2 regions of the Arthrobacter sp. NPDC080073 genome follow, and region 2 is predicted to be linked to the other one. Evidence: riboswitches for the same ligand, from Rfam matches in the RefSeq annotation. Region 2 holds a riboswitch; the other holds the start of a gene.
The links. Region 2 has a riboswitch for S-adenosylmethionine ahead of AB0O52_RS03555 (aminotransferase class V-fold PLP-dependent enzyme). Riboswitches for the same ligand answer to the same signal wherever they lie in the genome.

Region 1: another riboswitch for S-adenosylmethionine. It lies ahead of AB0O52_RS15305 (DUF1737 domain-containing protein); the one in region 2 lies ahead of AB0O52_RS03555 (aminotransferase class V-fold PLP-dependent enzyme).

Annotation. Positions count from the first base shown of each region.
Region 1 is NZ_JBFBKR010000013.1:59,416-64,146, reverse strand. Features, by position in the region: gene AB0O52_RS15330 (PAS domain-containing protein) at 1-269, shown strand, start outside; gene AB0O52_RS15325 (cupin domain-containing protein) at 266-793, shown strand; gene AB0O52_RS15320 (ornithine cyclodeaminase) at 876-1,907, opposite strand; gene AB0O52_RS15315 (Lrp/AsnC family transcriptional regulator) at 2,065-2,496, opposite strand; gene AB0O52_RS15310 (hypothetical protein) at 2,552-2,911, shown strand; SAM riboswitch class IV at 3,015-3,127, shown strand; gene AB0O52_RS15305 (DUF1737 domain-containing protein) at 3,138-3,395, shown strand; gene AB0O52_RS15300 (rhodanese-like domain-containing protein) at 3,392-3,802, shown strand; gene AB0O52_RS15295 (O-succinylhomoserine sulfhydrylase) at 3,803-4,731, shown strand, end outside.
Region 2 is NZ_JBFBKR010000002.1:296,460-301,190, reverse strand. Features, by position in the region: gene AB0O52_RS03565 (ribosome small subunit-dependent GTPase A) at 1-720, shown strand, start outside; gene hisN (histidinol-phosphatase) at 799-1,611, shown strand; SAM riboswitch class IV at 1,784-1,896, shown strand; gene AB0O52_RS03555 (aminotransferase class V-fold PLP-dependent enzyme) at 1,932-3,356, shown strand; gene AB0O52_RS03550 (class I SAM-dependent methyltransferase) at 3,407-4,186, shown strand; gene AB0O52_RS03545 (metal-dependent transcriptional regulator) at 4,216-4,731, shown strand, end outside.

The DNA of each region.
Region 1 (4,731 bases), on a different contig from region 2:
ACCAGAACTTCGCGGACCTGGTGGGCATGCGCAAGTCGGAGCTGATCGGACACCAGGACTCGCGCGCGGAACACGTTGCCCACGACAAGGAAGTGATAGCGAGCGGAAAGCCGCTGCTCAACTTCCACGAAACCATCGCCGTCCCCAGCAAGGAGGGCGGCATGGTGAATGTGGACATCGTGACCCAAAAAGGGTTGTTGCGTGCCCTGGGCAGCAAGGAGATCATCGGGATCACAGTCTGCTTCTCATTGAAGGATCCGGTCACATGACTGCCGCCGCAGAGGACTGGATCAAACGGCTGGACATGTCCCCCGCTATCGTGGGCGGCTGGTTCGCACCCGCTCTGGTCAGCAACGAGGACATAGCCGGTTCGGCGCTGCCTCCGCGCTTCGGCGTCGACCATCCGCTCTACAGCTCCAACTGGTACCTGCTTCAGTCCGGGGAGTTTCTCCAGTTGCACGCCCTCAAGCAGGATGAACTGTGGTTCTTCCACGTGGGGACACCCATCAGGCTGCATACCTTCTCCCGGGAGCTTGGATATCAGGACTTTGGCTATTCCGAGGCCGTATTGGGGGCGGATCCGGAGGCAGGCGAAACGTTGCAGGCAGTTGCGCTGAACTCCACCTGGTTCGGTGCCGAGTTGGCCGGTCCGGGGTTCGCCTTGGTCAGCTGCAGCCTCTCACCGGGATACGAGAGATCGGACTCCGCGAAACCGACGGCACGCGACATCGAATCGCTCGTTTTGAGGTTCCCCGGGCATGCCGAGCTGATCCTGCGCCTCGCGGCCGTATAGCGCGGCCGGATGGCCGGATGGCCGGATGGCCGGATAAAAACGTCTGGTGCGCCGGTTCTGGGGCCGGCGCACCAGGCTTCTTTCAGGACCCGATCGGAGAAAGTGCCCGCACCAGACCGAAGAGGTCCTTGGGGTCATCAGGGTTCGCGACCAAGTCGATCTCCTCGAAGAATTCTGAGCCCTCAACGGCATCGCGGAGGTAACGCAAGGCGGAAAAGTCCTCGATCGCAAAGCCAACGGAATCAAATATGGTGATCTGGTCCCTGGAGGTCCGGCCCGGAGCGCGCCCGCCAAGGACCTGCCAGAATTCCGTGACCGGGAAATCGGCGGACATCTGCTGGATCTCGCCTTCAATCCGCGTCTGTGGATCAAATTCCACAAAGACATCGCCGAGGCGCAGGATGGCAGAGTCGAGTTCGGTCTTCCCTGGGCAATCGCCACCGATCGCGTTGATGTGGACACCGGGCGAAACCTGGTCTGCCGTCAGGATAGTGGCGTTGGCTTTGTCCGCTGTGCACGTGGTGATGACGTCGGCGCCCTCCACCGCGTCAGCCGCCGAGCCTGCGATGGTGACGTCGAGGCCCAGCGGAGCCATGTTCCGGACGAATTTCTCCATCGCCGCCGGATCCGTGTCCCAGATCCTGACACTGTTGATACCCAGGGACGCCCGGAAGGCCAGGGCCTGAAACTCCGATTGGGTTCCGGTTCCGATCATCGCCATGACGCAGGCATCGGGGCGCGCGAGTTTCTTCGCGACCATACCGGACGTGGCCGCCGTTCGCAGCGCTGTCAGCACTGTCATTTCTGCGAGGAACGTCGGATAGCCGTTGTGGACGTCGGACAGGACGCCGAAAGCCGTCACGGTCTGGAAGCCACGCGCTGGATTCGAAGGGTGTCCATTTACATACTTGAAGCCGTATGTTTCCTGGTCGCTGGTGGGCATCAGCTCGATGACCCCGAATGGGGTGTGACTTGCCACCCGCGGAGTCTTGTCAAAAGACTCCCACCGCCGGAAGTCGTCTTCCAAGTACTGGATCATCCCCGAGATGATGGTCTCCGGACCCCGCCCGGCCGTCCAGCGAACCATATTGCGGACATCGACAAAGCGCGTCATGTGCGCTCCTTTCCCTCATAAGCACTGTTGCTACGAGGCTACGGAGCGGCGATATGCATCCACAATTGCCAAAGTATGTACTTTTCATTGAAAATCTGTACAAAACGACGAAAGGGTTTGTACATAATGATCATTCGGCGCGCGTCCTATGCGGGCACTACCGCAGAACGGAGCTGAGCAACAGGCTCGTCTCGCTATTGACGATCCCCTCGATGCCGCGGATCCTCCCGAGTACCTGGTCAAAATCGCTGAGGCTTTCCGTGCGTAGCTCGGCCACGAGGTCCCATCCGCCGTTGGTGGTGTGCAACGCCCAGATCTCCGGGAATCCCCGAAGCTGGCGAATGACCTTGTCGGCCGATCGTCCCTCCACGGCAATGAGCGCGATAGCTCTAATAGCAAGTGGATCGACCTCATCGCGCACCCTCGCCGTGAAACCAACGATGGTTCCGGTGGAGACAAGACGCTCGAGCCGGCTATTCACGGTTGCCCTGGCGACGCCCAGCTTGCGCGCGAGGCTCGCCACGGACGCCCTGCCGTCCTCCCGGAGGGCGGAGAGGAGCTGACGGTCAAGGTCGGTAAGTGCTGCCATAAAGATAAACGTATCGCCCATTCCCCAAGCGGGCCTGAGTCCGTAGGGTATCGACATGAGCATCTACATCAGCCCCGACTCTGCTGCGTGGTCGCTGACGGCCATGGCGACTGGTGCGTCAGCGGGATCAATCGATGATGCGAACGGTATGTCCAACCTGGTGAAGGAAATCTACGAGACAGAAGGTTTCGAAGCCCTGTCAGGAGTGGTTTTTGCCTTGGCTCATCACAACAGTCTCTCGCTGCATGCGCTCGCCACGGCCACCGGGATATCCGTACACGAGTTGCTGGAAATCCGGAAGCATCAAGGGTCGACTTTTCATCACTCCCCCACAGGAGCAGCGTCGCGGTTTGACGCCATTCCTCCCCGGATACAGGCGAGCCTGGAACCGCTGCCCGATGATACCGAGGCCTAGAGCTACCGGTTCCCAGCCTTGGCAAGCCTGACTGCCGCCCGGTTACGGAACATGACGACGGCCGGTGATGCAGGCCGCCGTCGCGGATGTTATTTTCTTCTTGAGTAATGAGCACCAGCGCAAAGCCCTGACTTGCTGGTCGGCAACCCTCTCTCCGGCGGGGTGCCTCAGGTGACTACTCGGCGTATCGACACTTTCGAACTGCAAGCGTGACTGAGGAGCACCAATGCCTGAACCCACCGAAGAAAAACTCTCCTACCGTCTCATCACGGGCCCTGACACCAAGGAATTCTGCGAGCGGATCTCTACCGCCCTCGCGGAGGGATACGTGCTGCACGGGAGCCCGGCCGCGACGTTCAACGGCAGTGACGTGATTGTGGCGCAGGCCATCGTCCTCCCCGCGGCGATCGCCAGCGCGGACGCAGCTGTTGCCAATGCCGTGGATCAGCTTGACGAAGAGTTCGACGGCGAGGGCCACGCATGAGCTACGCAGGCGACCTCAGCCCGCACGACGCCTGGGCCAAACTGGAGCAGGGCGCCATCCTGGTGGACGTCCGTACCGAAGCCGAGTGGGCACACATTGGCATCCCGGACACCAAAGCCACCGAAAACGATCCCCTGTTCATCCAGTGGAACCTTGCCGGCGGGATCCCCAACACGCGTTTCATCGAACAGCTGACGCAGCAGGCTCCGGAAGCAGATGGCACCGAGCTGGTCTTCCTCTGCCGCTCCGGCCAGCGTTCCATCGCTGCCGCCATCGCCGCAACGCAGGCTGGCTACACCTCGTACAACGTCCTTGAGGGCTTTGAGGGCGAGCCGGACCGCTACGGTGAGCGAACCGTGAACGGCTGGAAAAACCGTGGACTTCCGACGAACCTGGGGAACATCTAAGTGACTTTCAATCCTGACGCCGCCGGCTGGAGCCCTGACACCCAGGCCGTCCGCGGCGGTCTTGACCGCACCAACTTCCAGGAAACGTCCGAGGCCGTCTTCCTGAACTCAGGGTTCGTCTACGAATCCGCCGCAGCCGCGGAGCGCGCGTTCACAGGCGAGGACGAACGCTTTGTCTACTCCCGTTACGGCAACCCCTCCGTGGCCACCTTCCAGGAGCGGCTCCGCCTGCTCGAAGGCACCGAGGCGTGCTTCGCGACGGCGTCGGGCATGTCCGCTGTCTTCACCGCCCTCGGTGCGTTGCTGGCTGCCGGCGACCGCGTGGTTGCCGCCCGCTCGCTCTTCGGTTCCTGTTTCGTGATCCTCAACGAGATCCTGCCGCGCTGGGGCGTCGAGACCGTCTTCGTCGACGGGCCGGACCTGGACCAATGGCGTGCCGCGTTGTCCGAGCCCACAACGGCAGTGTTCTTCGAGTCGCCGTCGAACCCCATGCAGGAAATCGTGGACATCGCCGCGGTGAGCGAGCTCGCGCACGCGGCCGGTGCCACCGTCGTCGTCGACAACGTCTTTGCCACTCCCCTGCTGCAGCGCTGCGGCGATCTCGGCGCAGACGTGATCGTCTACTCAGGCACCAAGCACATCGACGGCCAAGGCCGGGTCCTGGGCGGAGCGATCCTGGGCACCAAGGAGTTCATCGACGGTCCCGTCAAGCAGCTCATGCGGCACACCGGGCCCTCGCTTTCCGCGTTCAACGCCTGGGTCCTGACCAAGGGCCTGGAGACCATGGCACTGCGCGTCAATCACTCCTCGGCGTCTGCGTTGCGGATCGCCGAATGGCTTGAAGAACAGCCGGCCATCAGTTGGGTCAAGTACCCGCTGCTGACCTCGCACCCGCAGTACGAGCTCGCCGCGAAGCAAATGAAGGCCGG
Region 2 (4,731 bases):
GCGGCCGCCAATCCGGAGCCGCGCACCGGATTCATCGACCGCGCGTTGGTGGCAGCGTACGACGCCGGAATCGAGCCGTTGCTGCTCGTCACCAAAGCCGACGTCAAGGATCCGACCGAATTGCTCGCCAACTATGTGAGCCTCGGTTTCCCCATCATCATCAGCCGCACGGCCGACGCAGGGGCCTCCGGCATCGACGCCCGTTCGGACGACGGCCTGTCCGCCCGCCTCGATGGCGACGCCGTCGGCCAATTGCGGGACTATCTCGACGGGAAGGTAACCGTACTCCTGGGCCATTCCGGCGTCGGGAAGTCCACCATGGTGAATGCCCTGACCGGCGCCGAACGCGCCACGGGCGGGGTCAACGCCGTGACAGGGCGCGGACGCCACACCTCGTCCTCTGCCCTCGCCCTGAAACTCAGTGACGCCCCCGCCGGCAGTTGGATCATCGATACGCCCGGCATCCGCTCCTTCGGCCTCGCCCACGTGGACCCCGACCGCATCCTGCACGCCTTCCCGGATCTGGAACCCGGAACGGAAATGTGCGAGCGAGGCTGCAAGCACGATGCCTCCGCGGTTCGATGCGGACTGGATTCCTGGGTCGCCGACGGCCACGCCGGCGAGGCAGGCCCGGCCCGCTTGGCGTCGTTGCGCCGGCTTCTCGGCGCGGACCCGCGCATGGAAGCCCAAGAGGCGAAGGAACTGGGCACTGTCAACTAAGAGCACGCTCGACTAACAGCGCGCGCTTTGGCGTCCTACCTCCCCGGCTCACCCGTGAATAGACGGTAGTTTGGAACCATGACCCAACCCGATTCGAGCTACAACGACGACCTGCGGCTGGCACATGTCCTGGCCGACTCCGTCGATTCCCTGACAATGGAGCGGTTCAAGGCACTGGACCTCAAGGTCGAGACCAAACCCGACCTGAGCCCCGTCACCGATGCCGACAAAGCCGCCGAGGAAGCAATCCGCGGGCAGCTCTCCCGTTCCCGCCCCCGCGACGCCGTCCTTGGGGAAGAATTCGGCAGCACGGGCCACGGCTCGAGGCGTTGGATCATCGATCCGATCGACGGGACCAAGAACTTCGTTCGTGGCGTACCCGTCTGGGCCACGCTCATCGCCCTCGTGGACGAGGGCGAGGTAGTAGTCGGGCTCGTGAGCGCTCCGGCGCTCGGCAAGCGCTGGTGGGCAGCAAAGGGCTCGGGCGCGTACATGGGCCGATCGCTGGCCGCAGCCACCCGGCTGAAGGTTTCCAACGTGTCGCGGCTTGAAGATGCGTCGCTTTCCTACTCCGAGCTGTCCGAGTGGAAGCAGCATGGTTCGCTGGACAACTTCCTGGGCCTCGAGAACGATGTCTGGCGCAGCCGCGCGTACGGGGATTTCTGGTCCTACTGCCTGGTGGCCGAGGGCGCCGTGGACATCGCCGCAGAGCCGGAACTCCAGGTCTACGACATGGCCGCCTTGGTGCCGATCGTGACCGAGGCCGGGGGACGCTTCACGTCCTTGGACGGCGCAGATGGTCCCTTCGGCGGAAACGCCGTCGCAACGAACTCGATCCTGCACTCCGAGGTCCTCAAGAGGCTCAACCCCGAACTCGACGACCTCCTCTAATCCGTTCCCTTCACTGAATAGACGACCGAATAAACGACGGCGGACGCCCCTCTTTGGGGGCGTCCGCTGCTTTTTCTTCGGCGAAAGGCACATTTTCCGGCCGTGTAACAATCCGCTTAACAATCGCCGGTCACATTGGAACCAGCGTTGCCGGTGTCCTACGCTCTTTACAGGTCACGAGTGCCAGCGCGAAACCCCGGTTTGCTGGCCGGCAACCCTCCATCGCGGCGGGGTGCCCCGGGTGACGACCCGGCCGGTCCGGAACGGATGCGGCAAGCGCGGACCCCCTGCACGCAGGGGTCCCTCTTGAGTGAGGTCCCATGAGCACAGCCACATTTACTTCCCCGGCTCTTTCGCTGAACAACGAATCTGCACCGCAGCGCCCTGAATCCCAGCCCCGGGCAGCCCGCCCGCTGGCCGCGGTCACCGGCGCCGAGTTGCAGGCACCCTTGATCCAGGGCGGCCACATCCGCTACGCCAACCTCGACTACGGCGCGTCTGCGCCTGCCCTGACCGTGGTTTCCGCGTACCTCAACGAGATCTTGCCGTACTACGCGAGCGTCCACCGCGGCGCAGGCTATGCCTCCCAGATCAGCACCTCGGTCTACGAAAACGCCCGCAACATCGTCCGTGAGTTCGTTGGCGGGCGGCCGGACGATTCGGTCATTTTCACCCGCAACACCACCGATTCCCTCAATCTGCTGGCCGGGTGCTTGCCGGTTGAGGACGGTCGGCACACTGGCGAAGTCCTCTACCTGGACATCGAGCACCATGCCAATCTCCTGCCGTGGCAGGGCGTCCCCCACCGCAGCATCGTGGCCGCGGGAACGTTGTCCGAGACGGTGGCCAACGTCCGCACGGCACTCTCCCACGGTGGCGTCAGCCTCCTGGCAGTCACCGGCGCGTCGAACGTGACCGGCGAGATCCTGCCCATCAAGGAACTCGCTGCCCTGGCGCACGAATTCGGGGCGCGGATCGTGGTGGACGCGGCGCAACTCGCCCCGCATCGTCGGATCGACATCGCCGCCGCGGATGTTGACTACTTGGTCTTCTCGGGGCACAAGCTTTATGCACCCTTCGGCGCCGGCGTCCTGGTGGGCCGACCCGACTGGCTCGACGCCGGAACGCCGCACCTGGCAGGAGGAGGTGCCGTCCGCGAGGCACGCCTCGATTCCGTCAGCTGGGCCACGGGACCGGCGAGGCACGAAGGAGGCTCACCGAACGTCCTCGGCGCGGCAACCCTCGCCCGCGCCACGCAGGTCATTGCAAGCCTCGACCACGATGAATGGCACGCCCACGAGGCCGCCATCCGATCGCATCTGGTCGAGGGCCTCAAGGAAATCGACGGCGTGACCGTGCACCAGATCTTCAGCGACACCGATCCCCTGGACACCATCGGCGTCGTGAACTTCTCGCTCCAGGGCTACGACGCCGGACTCGTCGCTGCCTACCTTGCGGCCGAGCACGGCATTGGCCTGCGCGACGGACGCTTTTGCGCCCACCCGCTGCTCAAGCGCCTCGGCCTTCCCTCCGGATCCCTGCGCGCCAGTTTCGGCGTGGGGTCGCGCCTGGAAGACGCCACCCGGCTCATCGCGGGCATCCAGGCGCTCAAGAGCAATGGCCTCGGCTGGGACTACGTTGTGGATGCCGGCCGGTGGGTGCCGGCGAACGATCACCGAAGCTACCCGGAATGGGCTCCCAACACTCCCGGGACCGCCGGCGCCGCTCCCTGCAGCACCGACTGATTGCGGTAGATTCGTAGGGTATTTTTCCTGTCCTGCGAAGGAGTTCCTGCGTGGCCCCGCGACCCCCCAAAGGCACGTCAGCCGGCCCGAAACTCTATGAGGAACGGCGCCTTGAACTCGGCCGGAGTTTCCAGGACGGCGGTGAACACTATGACCGCGTCCGGCCCGGCTACCCCGCGGATTCGGCTGACTGGCTACTGCCTGAAGGCGCACGGGACGCGGCAGACATCGGCGCCGGCACCGGAAAGTTCACCTCGCTCCTCGTCGAGCGTGGGCTCACGGTGTCCGCAGTGGACCCTTCCACGGACATGCTCACTCAGCTGCGCAAAACCTACCCCCAAGTAATCGCCTTGGAGGGCACGGCCGAGGCAACTGGACTGGCGGACTCAGCATTCGACGTCGTCAGCGTTGCCCAAGCCTGGCACTGGTGCGATCCCCTCGCCGCCAGCACCGAAATCGCCCGGATCCTTCGGCCCCACGGCGTTATCGGCTTGATCTGGAACCAATTGGACACTTCAGTGCCCTGGGTCCATCGCTTGTCCCGCATCATGCATGCCGGCGACGTCCACAAACCGGATTTCCGGCCTGTGGTGGGCCCGGAGTTCGCCGACCTCGAAAGTCACCTGACGCGTTGGGAGGATCCTGTGACTCCGGCCGACATCCTCGAACTCGTGAAGTCCCGCAGCTACTATCTGAGGGCGAATAACGCCACCCGGGCCAAGGTCATGGGCAATCTTCAGTGGTACCTCTTCGAACATCTGGGGCATGCCCAGGGCGAGGTCATCCCCCTGCCCTATCTCACGCAGAGCTGGCGGGCGCGAAAAGTCTGAATGGACCGGTTCACGATAGGCTTGGAACCGTGAAGACCAGTGCGCCCTCCTCCTCGATCGAGGACTACGTCAAGGTCATCTACTCCTTCACGGAGTGGCAGGACAAACCCATCACGTCTTCGCAGCTCGCGCAGCGGCTCGGTGTCGCCAATTCCTCCGTCTCGGAGATGGTCCGCAAGCTCAAGGACCAAGGCCTGGTGGACCACCAGCCCTACAGTGCGATTACCTTGACCTCCAGGGGAATGCAGCTTGCCCTGGGCATGGTCCGCCGGCACCGCCTGATCGAGACCTACCTCGTGAGGGAGTTCGGCTACAGCTGGGACGAAGTCCATGACGAGGCGGAGATGCTCGAGCACGCGGTCTCGGACACTTTCATCGACCGCATGGCCGCCAAGCTGGGCAACCCCGTACGCGATCCGCATGGTGACCCCATCCCGGCCGCGGACGGTTCGGTGAGCCTGCCGCATGCGCACCGCATGATCGAGCTCGACGACGGCCACTCCGGGAAGATCACCCGGATCAGCGACGAAAACCCGGAGCTGCTG